Regions from separate parts of the Mesorhizobium sp. LNJC405B00 genome, predicted to be linked through region 1. Evidence: riboswitches for the same ligand, from Rfam matches in the RefSeq annotation. Region 1 holds a riboswitch; each other region holds the start of a gene.
What was found. Region 1 has a riboswitch for cobalamin ahead of X756_RS153205 (aromatic ring-hydroxylating dioxygenase subunit alpha). Riboswitches for the same ligand answer to the same signal wherever they lie in the genome.
Positions count from the first base shown of each region.

Region 2: another riboswitch for cobalamin. It lies ahead of metE (5-methyltetrahydropteroyltriglutamate--homocysteine S-methyltransferase); the one in region 1 lies ahead of X756_RS153205 (aromatic ring-hydroxylating dioxygenase subunit alpha).
Region 3: another riboswitch for cobalamin. It lies ahead of X756_RS141090 (CbtB domain-containing protein); the one in region 1 lies ahead of X756_RS153205 (aromatic ring-hydroxylating dioxygenase subunit alpha).

Region 1 covers NZ_AYWC01000005.1:178,708-183,360, forward strand. Annotated here, with positions in the region: gene X756_RS153210 (hybrid-cluster NAD(P)-dependent oxidoreductase) at 1-717, opposite strand, end outside; gene X756_RS153205 (aromatic ring-hydroxylating dioxygenase subunit alpha) at 755-2,002, opposite strand; cobalamin riboswitch at 2,119-2,321, opposite strand; gene X756_RS153200 (DUF680 domain-containing protein) at 2,821-3,027, shown strand; gene X756_RS153195 (DUF680 domain-containing protein) at 3,093-3,296, shown strand; gene X756_RS153190 (DUF680 domain-containing protein) at 3,368-3,601, shown strand; gene ugpC (sn-glycerol-3-phosphate ABC transporter ATP-binding protein UgpC) at 3,675-4,653, opposite strand, start outside.
Region 2 covers NZ_AYWC01000007.1:47,527-52,179, forward strand. Annotated here, with positions in the region: gene metE (5-methyltetrahydropteroyltriglutamate--homocysteine S-methyltransferase) at 1-1,258, opposite strand, end outside; cobalamin riboswitch at 1,351-1,552, opposite strand; partial or broken gene X756_RS1000000169875 (helix-turn-helix domain-containing protein) at 2,204-2,641, shown strand; gene X756_RS1000000169880 (hypothetical protein) at 3,244-3,465, opposite strand; partial or broken gene X756_RS1000000169885 (transposase) at 3,442-3,555, shown strand; gene X756_RS1000000169890 (hypothetical protein) at 3,649-3,801, shown strand; partial or broken gene X756_RS150845 (IS256 family transposase) at 4,167-4,653, shown strand, end outside.
Region 3 covers NZ_AYWC01000017.1:3,194-7,846, forward strand. Annotated here, with positions in the region: gene cobO (cob(I)yrinic acid a,c-diamide adenosyltransferase) at 1-125, opposite strand, end outside; gene cobU (bifunctional adenosylcobinamide kinase/adenosylcobinamide-phosphate guanylyltransferase) at 125-637, opposite strand; gene X756_RS141095 (CbtA family protein) at 630-1,433, opposite strand; gene X756_RS141090 (CbtB domain-containing protein) at 1,449-1,628, opposite strand; cobalamin riboswitch at 1,664-1,860, opposite strand; gene X756_RS141085 (gamma-glutamylcyclotransferase) at 1,928-2,620, opposite strand; gene X756_RS141080 (aromatic ring-hydroxylating dioxygenase subunit alpha) at 2,756-3,931, shown strand; gene X756_RS141075 (MFS transporter) at 3,939-4,653, opposite strand, start outside.

The sequences.
Region 1 (4,653 bases):
CAGCATGCCGCGCACGGCGCGCATGAACGGATCGGGGCCGCAGCAGAAGATTTCGCGCTCGCGGAAATCCGGAGCCAGCAAGGGCAGCCGGATCGCGTCGATGCGCCCCATATGACCGTACCAGCCCTCGCGGCTGGAACGTTCCTCGATCATGAAGCCGAGCGACAGGCCGGGCATATGGCCGCCGAGCAGTTCGAGTTCCTTGCGGAAGATGATCTCTTCGGCACGCCGCGCGCAGTTGACGAAACCGACATCGGTCCATGGCGCGCAGTCGTTCAGCCAGCGCAGCATCGACATCATCGGCGTCACGCCGGAGCCAGCCGAAATGAACAGGTATTTGGCCGCCGGGTGGCTGTGCAACGAGAAGTCGCCCGCCGGTCCATAGGCCTTGACGTGCGAGCCGGGTGCCAGATGGTCGAACATCCAGCGCGTGCCGATGCTGCCGGCCTGCGCCTTGATCGTCACCGCGATCGAAAACGGCCGCGATGGCGACGACGACAGCGTGTAGGTGCGCATCAGCGGCCCGTCCGGTGTCGGCAGTTCCAGCGTCAGGAACTGGCCCGGCTTGTAGCGGAACCAGGTCTGGTTGTCGGAGCGGAAGGTGAAGGTCTTGACGTCGGGCGCCTCGTCGCTGACGCCGATCACTTCCAGCACCTGCAGCCTATCGTTCCACGGCGCCATCTGGTCGAGATGGCGATAGAGCCCAAGATCCGTCATCGCATTCATCCTCTGGTCCCTCTTCGCCTGCTCCAGCTCACGCGACGCTGCGCAGCGCCGGCCGGCCGCCTTCGGCAAGGCGCGGGCCGATAAAGGCCGCGTACCATTCGACGAACTGGATCACGCCGCCCTCGTGCAGCTCCGAATAGGGGCCGGGCTCATAGGCCGGAGACAGGATGCCAAAGGCGTTTTCCTCGACGATTCGGCGGTCCTGGTCGTTGGTCTCGGTCCAGACATGGGTGAGCTCCTCAAGGTTGTAGTCGACCCCCTCGACCGCCTCCTTGTGCACCAGCCACTTGGTCGTCACCGCGGTTTGCGTAGCGCTGATCGGCAGCACCCGGAAGGTGACCGCATGGTCGATCAGTATGTGGTTCCAGGTCGTCGGATAGTGGTAGTGCATCAAGGTGCCGATGCGGTCGGCGGCAACAGTGTCGGACAGGTTCTTCGTCACCGCGCGCTTTCCGGACATCGTGTAGCTGACGGCATCGCGCAGCAGCGGCGCGCGGGTGGCGCGGTATTGCCCGGCCGGATCGATGCGGAACTTGCTCGGCAGGCCCGCCGCCTCGCATTTCGCCCAGTGCGCAAGCATCTCCGGATCGCTGTCGGCGCCCTGCACGCCGGTCACCGTCGGCGCTTCGGGGAATGTCTTGCACAGCTCCGGATGATTGCCGGCGCAGTGATAGCATTCGCGGTTGTTTTCCCAGACCAGCTTCCAGTTGCCCTTCTCGATGATGGTGCTCTCGAAGGCGACCTTGGCTTCATTCAGCCGGTGCGGCTTGAGGTAGGGCTCTATCATGGCGCGCATCGGGGCAAAGTCGGCAGGTTCTTTTGCCAGGCAGATGAAGATGTAGCCGCCGACGCTCTCGCAGGCGACGGGCTTCAGGCCGAACTGGCTCTTGTCGAAACCGTCGGCCATCTGGCGGGCAAACAGCAGCCGGCCGTCAAGCTCGTAGGTCCACTGGTGATAGGGGCAGACAAGCTTTGCCGCCATGCCCTTCTCAGTGTTGCAGACACGGCTGCCGCGATGGCGGCAGGAATTGTGAAAGGCGTTGATGTTGCCCTTCTGGTCGCGGACCAGCACCACCGGATAATCGCCGATCTGCACGGTGATATAGCTGCCGGGCTTCGGCAGTTCGCAATCATGGCCGATGAACAGCCAGTCGCGATACCAGATAAGCTCCATGTCGAGCTTGAAATAGTCCGGGTCGGTGTAGAAGGGCTGTTCCAGCGAAAAGCCTTGCTTGCGGCCGTTCAGGAGCCTCAGCATGTCGTTGCGCGTATCCATAGTTCTGTCCTCGTGGTTTAAGGACTGAACTTGGTGGTGATGGAGGAAGGATCGGACGCAGGCCGGCGCGGCGCCGGACATGCACTATCCACCTCTTGACCGCCCACCGCGATCAGTCGAGTCTATGCATCTCGGGCTGGTTTCCGGGCTCTGGAGTTGTCCTTGCGGACCATCGCGACACCTTCCCAGGCTGCTGCCCAGTGGTCTCCCGTTGCGACTTCAACTCCACCACCGTTGCGGGGGCAGCGCCGGATTCTGACCGGCTTCCCAATTCTCCGCTGCGTCGTCACGAAGCGGCACCTGAGATGCGATCATCTAATCACGGCAGCGATCGCGACGTCGGCATGAAAGCGACATCATATCCATGCGGCGCGACACGCGCGGCATACGCCCCGCCGACCACCGAAGGGCTGAGATCCTGTCTTGCGGCGCTATCATCGCCGTTTCGAATCGCTGCGGATCCAGTTCCGATCGGGGGCAAAAAGGGCTCAACGGTATCGAAAAGTTACTATTAGCGATCTCTAATCGAACCGAACGGTTCGTTTCTGTTGACAATGCGTGCAGGATGGTGTGAACGACGGCCCGGAAACCGACACCGGAGCGAACCACTCGGTTCGACATAAGCAACTGAAAACAATGCGATAAATGACCATAGAGGAACTTCCTGGCACAATTTCAAGGTGCAGGACCGTGGTCCACACGGAACAACTTCGTGATTGGAAACCAGCCTATGGCTTTCCCACATCGGGGCTGTCCGAACGACGCGAATTCCTCCCAAGACACGCCGCTAGACGGACAGACAAACTGGAGTACTAAAAATGAAAAAGATCATCCTCACTGCCGCAGCCGTTTTGGCGATCACCGGCAGCGCCTTCGCCGGTAGCGACAATTACGGTTCCAATGGTGCGAACCAGCCAGCCGTCTCGGTCGACAGCTCGTATACGGCTTCCATTCAGAAGCCGGCGCACGCTGACAAGCAGCCTGTCGTTCAGGGCGCCGACCGCGACCTCTACGGCAATCGCTGATCCCGACCAAAGAAGGGCGGCTAACCCGTCGCTCTCGGGATCCCAAAAAATTCAGGAGTATTGAAATGAAAAAGATCATCCTTGCTGCCGCCGCCGTTTTGGCCATCTCCGGCAGCGCTTTCGCCGGCAGCGACAACTACGGTTCGAACGGCGCCAACCAGCCTGCGATTACGCCGACCGATAGTGGCCATACGGCTTCGGTTGAGAAGTCGGCTCCAGCCGAGGAGGCGCCTGCCCACGGTGCCGACCGTAACCTTTTCGGCCGTTAAAAGCCGGTTCCCAGCACGCGGCGGGCTTATCCGCTGCAGCTGGCGGCATCAGAAAAATTCAGGAGACTAAAATGAAGAAGATCGTTCTTGCCACCGCAGCCGTTCTGGCTGTTTCGAGCGCTGCCTTTGCCGGCAGCGACAATTATGGCTCCAATGGCGCCAACCAGCCGGCCGCTGCCGTCGACACCACCCGCACTTCGTCGACCGGCACCAACTCGGCGGTCTACAAGCTGCTGAACTCGTCGAACGACCAACAGAAGTTCGTTCCTCAGAGCAGCGACAGGGATCGGTTCGGCAACAACTAACAGCCGAAGCTTAAAAAAAGAGCGGCGGGCCTGGCCCGCCGCTCTTTTTTCATGCCTGTACGACGCAGCTATCTCAAGCCGCCTTCACTTCCACCGGCTTGAGCGAGAAGGAGTGCCCATCGGCGTCGAAGATGTGCAGGTCCCCGGCATCCGCGGTCAGTCGCAGCTTTGCCCCGCGCTTGACCTCGACATTGCCGGGCAGCTTGGTCACCAACGGCAGGTCAGCGCGGCCGATATCGACATAGACAAGCTGCACCTCGCCGAGTTGCTCGACATAGTCCACCACGCCCTCGAAAAGATATTCCGCGCCGGTGGCGGCCGACAGATCCTCCGGCCGCACGCCGAAGCTGACTGCCGCACCCTTTGCTGACGCCGGCGTTGCGATCGGCACCGTTGCCTTGCGGCCGCCGACATGGCTGACGATTGTCGGGTTGCCCGTCCTGTCGATTGTCGCCGGCAGGATGTTCATGGCCGGCGAGCCGATGAACTGGGCAACGAACAGATTGCCGGGCTTCTTGTAGAGGTCTATCGGCGTGCCGACCTGCTCGATATGGCCATCCTTCAGCACGACGATGCGGTCAGCCAGCGTCATCGCCTCGACCTGATCGTGGGTGACGTAGATCATGGTCGTGGCAGGCATCGATTCCTTCAGCTTGGCGATCTCGATGCGGGTGGCGACGCGCAGCGCCGCGTCGAGGTTCGACAGCGGCTCGTCGAACAGGAACACTTTCGGGTTGCGCACGATGGCCCGGCCGATGGCGACGCGCTGGCGCTGGCCGCCCGACATGGCCTTGGGCAGACGGTCGAGATATTTGGTCAGCTGCAGGATCTCCGCTGCCTGCCGCACCCGCTTGTCGATCTCGGCCTTGCTTTCCTTGCCGATCTTCATCGAGAAGGCCATGTTGTCGTAGACGGTCATGTGCGGATAGAGCGCATAGGACTGGAACACCATGGCGATGCCGCGCTTGGAAGGCGGCACATCGTTCACCACCTCGCCGGCGATCTTCAGCTCGCCGGAGGTGATCTCCTCAAGCCCGGCGATGGACCGCAGC
Region 2 (4,653 bases), on a different contig from region 1:
CAACAAGCGGGTCATGGATCTTCGTGGACGTCACGCGAGTGGCGGCAGCCTCGGCAGTCGCTTTCAACGCGCCTGCCACCGCATCCCTGCCTTGGGACAGGGCCCGGGCCAGCAAGACCAGCTCGTCGGTCTTCTGGGCCGCGAAGGCGAGCCACGACCTGATGTCGGCCTCGAGTTCCGTCTCCATGCGCAGGTCAATCGGCACATGCAGCATCGAGCAAGAAGGCGCGATTTCGACGCGGTCCAAGGGCCAGCCGGCGACGATCGGTTTGATGCGGTCGAGAATGGCGGGCAGGTTCGCACGCCAGACGTTGCGGCCATCGATCAAGCCGAGCGAGAGCACCAGATCCTTCGGAGCGAGCCGACCCACCGTTTCCAGCTGCTCGGGAGCGCGCACGAGATCAATATGCAGGCCGGCCAGGGGCAGAGAAACCGCGGTTTCGAGATTGTCTCCCAGCGACCCGAAATACGTAGCCAGCATGATCTTCAGCTCGGGCGCGGCTTTCGACAGCTGGCCATAGGCGAATTCGAACGCAGCTCGTTCGTTCGGGTTCAGATCGAGGACAAGCGCTGGCTCATCGATTTGCACCCAGTCGGCTCCCGACAGCTTCAGCCTCTGCAGAAGCTGCTCGTAAACGGGCAGCAGCTGCGGTAGGAGCGCGATGGGACCGAACCCTTCGGCAGGCGATTTCGCCAGCTTGAGGAAGGTGATGGGTCCAAGGATGACTGGGCGTGTGTGAATGCCGAGAGCTTTAGCCTCGAGGAAGTAATCGACCGGCTTCGTTGACGAGAGGGCGAACGTCTGATCATCATCGAGCTCCGGCACAATGTAGTGGTAGTTGGTGTCAAACCACTTGGTCATTTCCATCGCGGTTACACCAGGTCCATGAGCCGCCTCCTGGTGACCTGCGTGTCCACAATCCTCCGTCTGACCCTTGTTGCCGCGCGCCATTGCGAAGTAGATGTCAAGTGGGACCTCGCCGCTATTCCAGCCGTACCGGGATGGAATGGCGCCGACCGTGGCTGCGGTGTCGAGCACATGGTCGTAAAGCGAGAAGTCGTTCGACGGGATTTTTGACACCCCGCGATCGCGCTGCTCCTCCCAGCTAGCGGCACGGAGTGCCTTCGACGTCCCAAGAAGGTCGCCAGCGGACGATTTTCCGGACCAGTAGCTTTCAAGGGCGAATTTCAGTTCTCGCCGACGACCGAAGCGCGGCACGCCGAGCGTTGCTACAGGAATTTGCTGAGAGACAGTCATGTCATACCCCGATGGTTGGGGCGTCGGTGACAAGGAAGGCGCTAGCAGGCCCGGCACGCCCGGGTTGCAGCGGCCACCGAGACACCCCGCCCGTGGACGTAATTCGTCGTGGCAGGTCTCCAGGCTCGCGGGGTCATAGCCTCTACCCGTCTTCCCGAGGTATTCGCCTCAGTGACATGAGTGGGGTTGGCTCGCCGCTAACAGTTGCGGGGGCAGCGCCGGCATCGCACCGGCTTCCCTCTTAGCTCCGCTGCGGCAGCACCGCACGCGAGAACCACGACACGCCAGACAATCACAGCAACCCGCTCTTTTGTCAATGATGCAATAACGAAATGTTTATGTCGTTATGTGATCGTGTTTTTACGCCTTTGTCTAACATTGTGAAATATTCAGTCGCCCATTAGCGGCGCTGCACCGTTGCCACCATTGTCCAACTAATGGATTCCTGTCGGGCTGCGACGTCCCTCGCGATCGCCCGGACAAGACTTCAAGCGCGTGACAACGTTAGAATGCAGAAGATCGCATTGGTGGCCATGTTTGACGATGCGCCCGCAAGCCGTGCGTGCGTGGCAGAAGCGGTTTTCACGAGTGAGCGCCAAACGTGTTCCGAGGGGAAATGGCACGCCAGTCGTCATCACGGATGCCTAGTACCGTTCGACAGATTGTGATGGGTTGTTTTAGCGCAAAATCGGAAGCGCTTCCGGAGGAATTCGGACGGCCCCGGGCGTGCGCGAGATGAGGCCGGCTTTTTCTAAAGTGATCACCATCTGGTGGACGGACGGAGCGGTGACGTCGAGTGGCGCTGCATGTCGGCTCCGGCCGGGGCTGTTTGAAGATCCGGGCATAGATGAAGGCCAAATACTGGCCTTAAAGCTGCGTAAAGCGCGGCTGCGGCGCGGCTTGTCGTTCGCCAAGTGACTGACTAATCTCGGGATTCGTCTGCGCCTGCACGCTGAAGGAGGTGCAGGTGAGTATCGGAAGGTGATCAACTTGACGCGCTCACGCAAAAGCGCACAGATCCTCTTGGCCGCGAACGACGGCGTGAGCGACGAGGTGATCGCCGCAACCCTTGAAGGTCTCGGGATCGACGATTTGTCGGACAGGGCGCCGCTTTGTGGAAGCGAACCTGGAGGGAGCGCTCACCGAGGAGCCGCGACCCGGCGTTGAGCGCAAACTATCGAGCAAGGAGGAGGCGCTTTTGCTGGCGACCGCCTGCTCAAAGCCGCCACCGGGACGGGCCCGCTGGACCTCGAACTCCTGGCCGAGGAGATGGTCCGGCTCACCGACCATGAAGAGCTGTGTTCTGAGACCGTCCGCCGACGGCTGGCGGAGAACCATCTGAAGCCCTGGCGCAAAGACATGTCGTGCATCCCCAAGATCGACTGAGAATACGTCGCCCGCACATGCAGCGAGATTGAGTCTGATCCAATTTTACACACGATGACGTAATTGCTGCCGTCGCTCCTTTGAACGAAGATTCGGCTGATGGCAAAAGCCGCCGACCATTGAGATCGAGGAGGCCGCATTGAAGCAATATGTCGGATTGGATGTGTCGCAGCGAGAGACCAGTGTTTGCGTCGTCGATGAGGTCTGTCTTCCAAGGAAAAATGAAGTCCGATCTGGGAGCATTGACCGAGTTGCTCCGCAAACGCGCACCTCACGCCGAGCGCATCGGATTCGAGACGGGCGCCATCTCCAGCTGGCTGGCATGAGCAAAACGGGTCGGAATGCCGGTTGTCTGCATTGATGCTCGACATGCGAAGGCGGCACTTTCAGTTCGAATGAACAAAAGTGATGAGAACTATGCCCGCGGCCTTGCCGAGCTGGTTCGCGTCGGCTGGTATCGGGAGGTCAAGGTCAAAAGCACAGAGAGCCAGTCAACCCGGTCCCTCCTGGTGGCTTGATCGCGACTTATCGCCATCCGCCGCGATCTCGAGAACCAAGTCCGGTCAATGCTGAAAGAGTACGGGCTGCAGTTCAGTCGCTCAATCGGTGCGCAGTTTCGGCGAAAGGTCCAGGCGTTGGTTGTCGACGGGCATCAGCTTCGATCCGTGATCGAGCCGCTTCTGACCCTCCATGAACAGGCTTGCAGGGAATAGGAAAAGCTGGACCGGCAGGTACGACGCCTTGTTCGTGAGGATGACACCACGCGCCGGCTTATCACGGTTCCTGGCGTCGGCGTCGTGACGGCGTTGACTTACTGCCATACGATCGATGATCCTTCGCGCTTTTCCTCGGCCAGTGACGTCGACGCCTACCTTGGTCTGAGACCGCGGCGAAAACAATCTGGGGAAACAGATGTCAACGGCCGTGTCTCACGCTGGGGGAGATCGGCTGTTGCGGACCTATTTATACGAAGCGGCCAGCGTCCTCATGCACCGGACAAAGAAATGGTCGATGCTGAAGGCGTGGGGCGTTCGCCTGTCGAAGCGGATAGGTATGAAAAAGGCAAAAGTGGCGGTAGCTCGCAAGATCGCGTTCTGCTCCACTGGCTCTGGGTTAACGGCACCAGCTTTGAGTGGGGCGGCGAAAAGATGGCGTGACAACCCGCGCTCGATCCCAATCGCGGGTCCGCTTCCGAAACCCGTGATGTCCCCGCCGGGCGGTGGTTGTGGTGACCTCGTTGAATCGGCTGACGTTGACTTCGAACTTCGTTGCACACGTTGAGGCGCCCAACCCGAACATCATCATGAGGCACTCGACCTCGGAAAGGAAATGACCCCGGCGATGACAGAGCGAAACTCGGATTGACAATCACCCGCAATTAAAGGGCCGATTCACGCTCATAGCATCTGAAACCACACCTCGCCGGGCTTGCCCTTCGGCAGGTCGGCTAGGTGTGCGCTTAGCGTGCGCGGTAAGTTTGTTGAACTCTTCCACGATCCAGGCATCCTGCGCCGGATGGCGCGTCAACGCGGACGGCCGGCGCGAGGTACTGGGCATGGAGATTGGCACCTCGGAGGCCGAGCCGATCTGGACAGAGTTCCTGCGCAAGCTGACACGTCGCGGCCTGCGCGGCGTCAAGCTCGTCGTCTCCGATGCTCACGAAAACCTCAAGGCGGCCGTCACCAAGGTGCTGTGCGCGACATGGCAGAGGTGCCGCGTCCACTTCATGAGGAACGTGCTGGCCCATGCCGGCAAGAGCGGCCGCAGGGTCGTCTCAGCCTTCATCGCCACCGCTTTCGCCCAGGAAACGCCCGAGGCCGCGTCCGTACAATGGCGCGCCGTCGCCGACCAGATCCGGCCGAAGGTGCCGAAGCTGGCGACAATCATGGACGACGCCGAGCCCGACGTGCTGGCCTACATGACCTTCCCCAAGGAACATCGCGCCAAGCTCCACTCGACCAATCCGATCGAACGTCTCAACGGCGAGATCAACCGGCACACCGAGGTCG
Region 3 (4,653 bases), on a different contig from region 1:
CCGGTGTTGACGATCAGCAGCCCCTTCTCGACCGTCTTTTCCGCGACCTCGGCGTCCTGCACCGCCTTGCGCTTGGCCATCTTGGCGCGATGGCGCTCTTCGTCTTTTGCGTCGATGTCAGTCATTATTTCACCTTGAGCGGCAGCCCCGCCACCATCAGAAGCACCATATCAGCTACCACCGCGATCTGCTGGTTGAGCCGGCCGGCGGCATCGCGGAACCGGCGTGCCAGCGCATTGTCGGGCACAATGCCTTGTCCGACTTCGTTGGAGACCACGAACCACGGTCCGCGCGGCCGCGAAAGCACATCGGCCAGCCGTCGGCACTCCCCCTCTAGATCATGATCGGCCAGCATATGATTGGTCAGCCAAAGCGTCAGGCAGTCGACAAGCACCGGCTGGTTATCCGGCAATGCCTCGAGCGCACCTGCAAGATCAAGCGGAGCATCGATGGTCGCCCATCCCTCGCCGCGGCGCGAGCGGTGTTGCGCGATGCGCTCGCGCATTTCGCCGTCATAGGCTTGCGCGGTGGCGATATAGGCCCATGGCGGCGGCAACGCCGTCGCCAAAGTTTCGGCATGCGCGCTCTTGCCGGAGCGCGCACCGCCGATGATGAAGGTCAAACTGCGATCAGGCAAAGCTGTCGCGCAGGCTGGTCGCGGTGCCGGTGAAGCGCGAGTGCACTATGCCGACAACTGCGCCGAGCACCAGCCAGAACACCAGATTGGTCAGCGTCACCGCCACCACGAACTGATGATGCAGGCCCTCCGGGATCGGCGTTACGAAACTGTCAGGCTGCGGCGCGCCGACAATATGCGGGGCGACGATCAGGAGGACGGCGAGCACGGTCAGGGGCGCCGACGTGCGGAAGGTAATAAGGGCAAGGCCGATCGCGGTTGCCACCACCGTTGCCCACCACCAGATCTGGCGCTGTATGAGATCGGCCGCGGGCATTGCCGGCAGTTCCGGCGGCAGGCCGAGTCCCGGCGCCAGCGTGAACACGGCAAAGCCCGCCAGACCCCAGAACACGCCCTGGCGCCAGCTGCCGATGCCGCCGGCGAACTCGGAAACCGCCACCAGGACCAGCGCGAAGCCGATGCCGGTGACGATATTGGCGACGACACTGAAGGCGAAACGCTCGAAGCCGTCGGCCGGCGCCCAGCCTTCGTCCTCCGCCGGCGCGGCTGCTTCAGCCGGTGCTGCGCTGCTCACCGCATTTTCCGCCGGCGCGGCGGTGCTCATGGCATCGGGGTCCGCAGCGTTGGCGGCGGGCGCCGCGGCATGCTGATGCTCATGGCCGCCACCAGCCTTTTCGTAGACCTCCGCCTTGAGGATCAGCGGCACGGTGGCGTAGGCCTGCATGCAGGCGAGAGCGACACCGGCCACGAGCCCTGCGATCGCCGCGATGAACACGACGTTGCGAAACAGGTTCATGATGTCAGATCCTCGTCAGTGGCAGGGAAACGCCATCGAATGGCGATAGTCGTGCGCCGCATTGTGGACCGCATCGATGTGCGAGAAACCGACAACGCCGACGACGAAAATGCCCAGAAACGCGCTAAGCACGAGCTGCATGAAGCGCGACTGCGAGGAGACGGAAGCGCCGAGGGAGACGGAAGCGGTATTCATATCTTGTCCTTTCGCCCTCCACCCGAGGGCATCGAAGTCAGTTCCCTGTCGCCGGCAGGTCTCCTGGCTCGCGGATCAGCGCCCTTCCCCACCTTCCCGAAGAAAAAATCCCCAGTGGCTTGGAGAGGACTACCGCACACAGTTGCGGGGGCAGCCATGGCATTGGGCAACAAGTCAGCCCTCACCGCATTCCCTCTTGGTCCCTAACGGAACCGACGACATGCATGACTATAGGCTGAAACGGTCGCATCCGGCAAACCAAATTCCGCCGGCCAACAGCGCGAATGCGCCATGCGGCGTTACGGGTTCAACGCGGTGATCCGCTCGGCAACCAGCCGCTGCAGCCGCCACAGATGGCGATCGTGAATGCCGCGCTCTTCAAGGTTTTTCACCGTGTTGTAGAGATAGTCGGCGCCCGACCCCCAGTGCCCGCAGGACGTTGCCAGCCTTTCGACGACCTTGCCCTCGTCGAGCGGTCCGGAATAGGTCAGGCCGTTGCGGTTGATGACGAAGGCCAATGCCCTGAGCGGTCCGGCCTCGCTTGCAAGCTTGAGCATGCGCGGCCGGTAGCTTGTCGGCTTCAGCGTGACTTCGCGCCGGAAAAGCCGGCCCAACTGCTCGCGCCGGTTATTGCCGGTCAGCCGAAAGGCGACGCCCTTGCATTGTCCGCCACGGTCCAGCGCCATCATCAGGCCGGGGCTGTCCTTGGTGCCGCGCCAGCGCGTCATGTTCATGCAAAAGGACCGATGCCAGCCGCGCGCCAGCGCAACGCGGTCCTCGACATAATCTATTTCCGGTTTCCAGATCAGCGATCCATAGCCGAACAGCCATAGCGGTTCGCTGTCCGGGAGTTCGACCTGCAATTCATCCAGCAGCGCGTCATAGTCGGCTTCATCGAGATGCATCGCGTCCGGATCCGGCCCGGGGTCCCTGATCTCGCGCCAGCAGCGCGCGACCAGCTCCGGCGTAAGCGACATCTGTCGTGCGGCCACTTCCGAATCCCCCCAATTTCCGAATGTCCCGTGTCCACGACATGATTATGCGCCGCGCCTGCAACCGGCAATGCGGCACTCTGATTGACAAACGATTTGCCGGGGTGTCGGCTGACGCTTCATAGGAAGCCAGCCATGCATCCCAGCCCGAGCGAGCGCGACCCCTATAACGGCCTGAGCCGGGCCGAACCGACGCTACCGTCGTCGGCCTATTGGGATAGCGAGGCTTACCAGCGCGATCTCGACGCCATCTGGCACAAAAGCTGGCTGCTCGTCTGCCGCGAGGCCGACCTCGCCCAGCCGCTGGCGTTCCGGACATTCCGCGTCGGCACGCAGGAAATCGTCATTCTGCGGGACGAGACCGGCGAGTTGCGCGCCTTCCACAACACTTGCCGGCATCGCGGCTCGCAGCTTTGCCAGAAAAGCGAGGGCCGGCTGAAAGCGCGGCTCATCACGTGCCCCTACCACGCCTGGTCCTACTCGCTGCGCGGCGATCTCGTGCGCGTTCCCTCGAAATCGCTGCCAGATGGTTTCGACAAGGCAGATCATCCGCTCTACCGGGTGGCGCTGTCGGTGTGGCGCGGCTTTGTCTTTGTGAACCTTCAGCAGGCTGCGGCCGGCTCCGCCGGGACCTCCTTCGATCCCGCATCCGGCGACCTCGCCAACTGGCCGCTGGAAACGCTGGTATCAGGCCATGTCCTGCGCAAGGTGATGAACTGCAACTGGAAGATCTTCTGGGAAAACTTCAACGAGTGCCTGCATTGCCCGGGCGTCCACAAGGACCTGTCTCGGCTGGTGCCGATATACGGCCGCGGCCTGATGAGCCGGCACGACGACCCCGACTGGGTCCGCCATGCCGACAATGACGCGCCGGAGTTTTCGGGTCGCCTGCGCGCCGGCGCCGAGACCTGGTCGCGCGACGGACATGCCCATGGCCCGGTCTTCCCGGGTCTGACGGCGGCCGAGCGCGCGGCCGGACAGACCTATGCCACCAACCTGCCCTCGATGTTCATCGTTGGCCATGTCGACTATATCAGAACGGTGCGGCTGGTGCCGCTCGGCCCGGACCAGACCGAGCTGACCGCCGAATGGCTGTTCGCGCCCGAGGCGCTGGCTGAGACCGACGTCGACAATGTCGTCGCCTTCGGCACCCAGGTGCTGGAGGAGGATGCCGCGATCTGCGAGATCAACCAGAAAGGCCTGCGCTCGATGCGGCACCGGGCCGGCGTGCTGATGCCGGAGGAGTATGATCTGCACCGCTTCCACAACTGGGTGCGCGAGCGGCATGCTGCACTTGAGGCAACCGCCTGATCGGCGACTAAAGCGACTTCGGCAGATAGCGCCAGGTGATAAAGCCGCAAACCGCGGCCAGAATGCCCAGCGTCACGAACACCGAGCCGAGGCCGAAAAACGCCAGCACCACCGAATAAACCAGCGGCGGCGTCAGTTCGGAAAAGTCGAGATAGGTGCGGTAGACCGCGGCCATCTGCGCCCGCTCATAGGACCGCACCGAGCGCATGAAGGCGGTCGAGCCCAGTGCATCGAGCGCGATGGTGAAGAAGGCGCCGCAGAGCAGGAAAAAGCCCGTAAGCAGCGGCGCGGTAGTGCCGACCGCGCCCGCCGCAAGCAGCGTCGCCGACATCGCGAAATAGGCGAAGGTCATGGTGCGCCGGCCGCCGAAGCGTTTTCCCGCTTTGCCCCAGAAGATCGCCATGAACAACAGCGCATTGCCGGCCGAAACCAGCAGGCCGCCGGCAAGCTTGCCCTCGCCGGTAATCACCATGAACAGCGGCCCGTAGACGAAGAACGTCGTCCAGAAGCAGGAGCGGCCGAAGGCGATCAGCCAGGCCAGCCTGAGCCTGGGTTGTGCTACGAAGCGGCCGATATTGGCCAGCGGATTGGCCGGCCGTGTCTTGCCCGGCCGGATCGACCGGTTGTCGCCCAGCCTGTAGGTCCAGAACAGCGCCAGCAAGGCCAACGCAAACACCGCGACCGCGCCATGCGCGGCATAGATGCCGTAGCGTGTGTAGAGG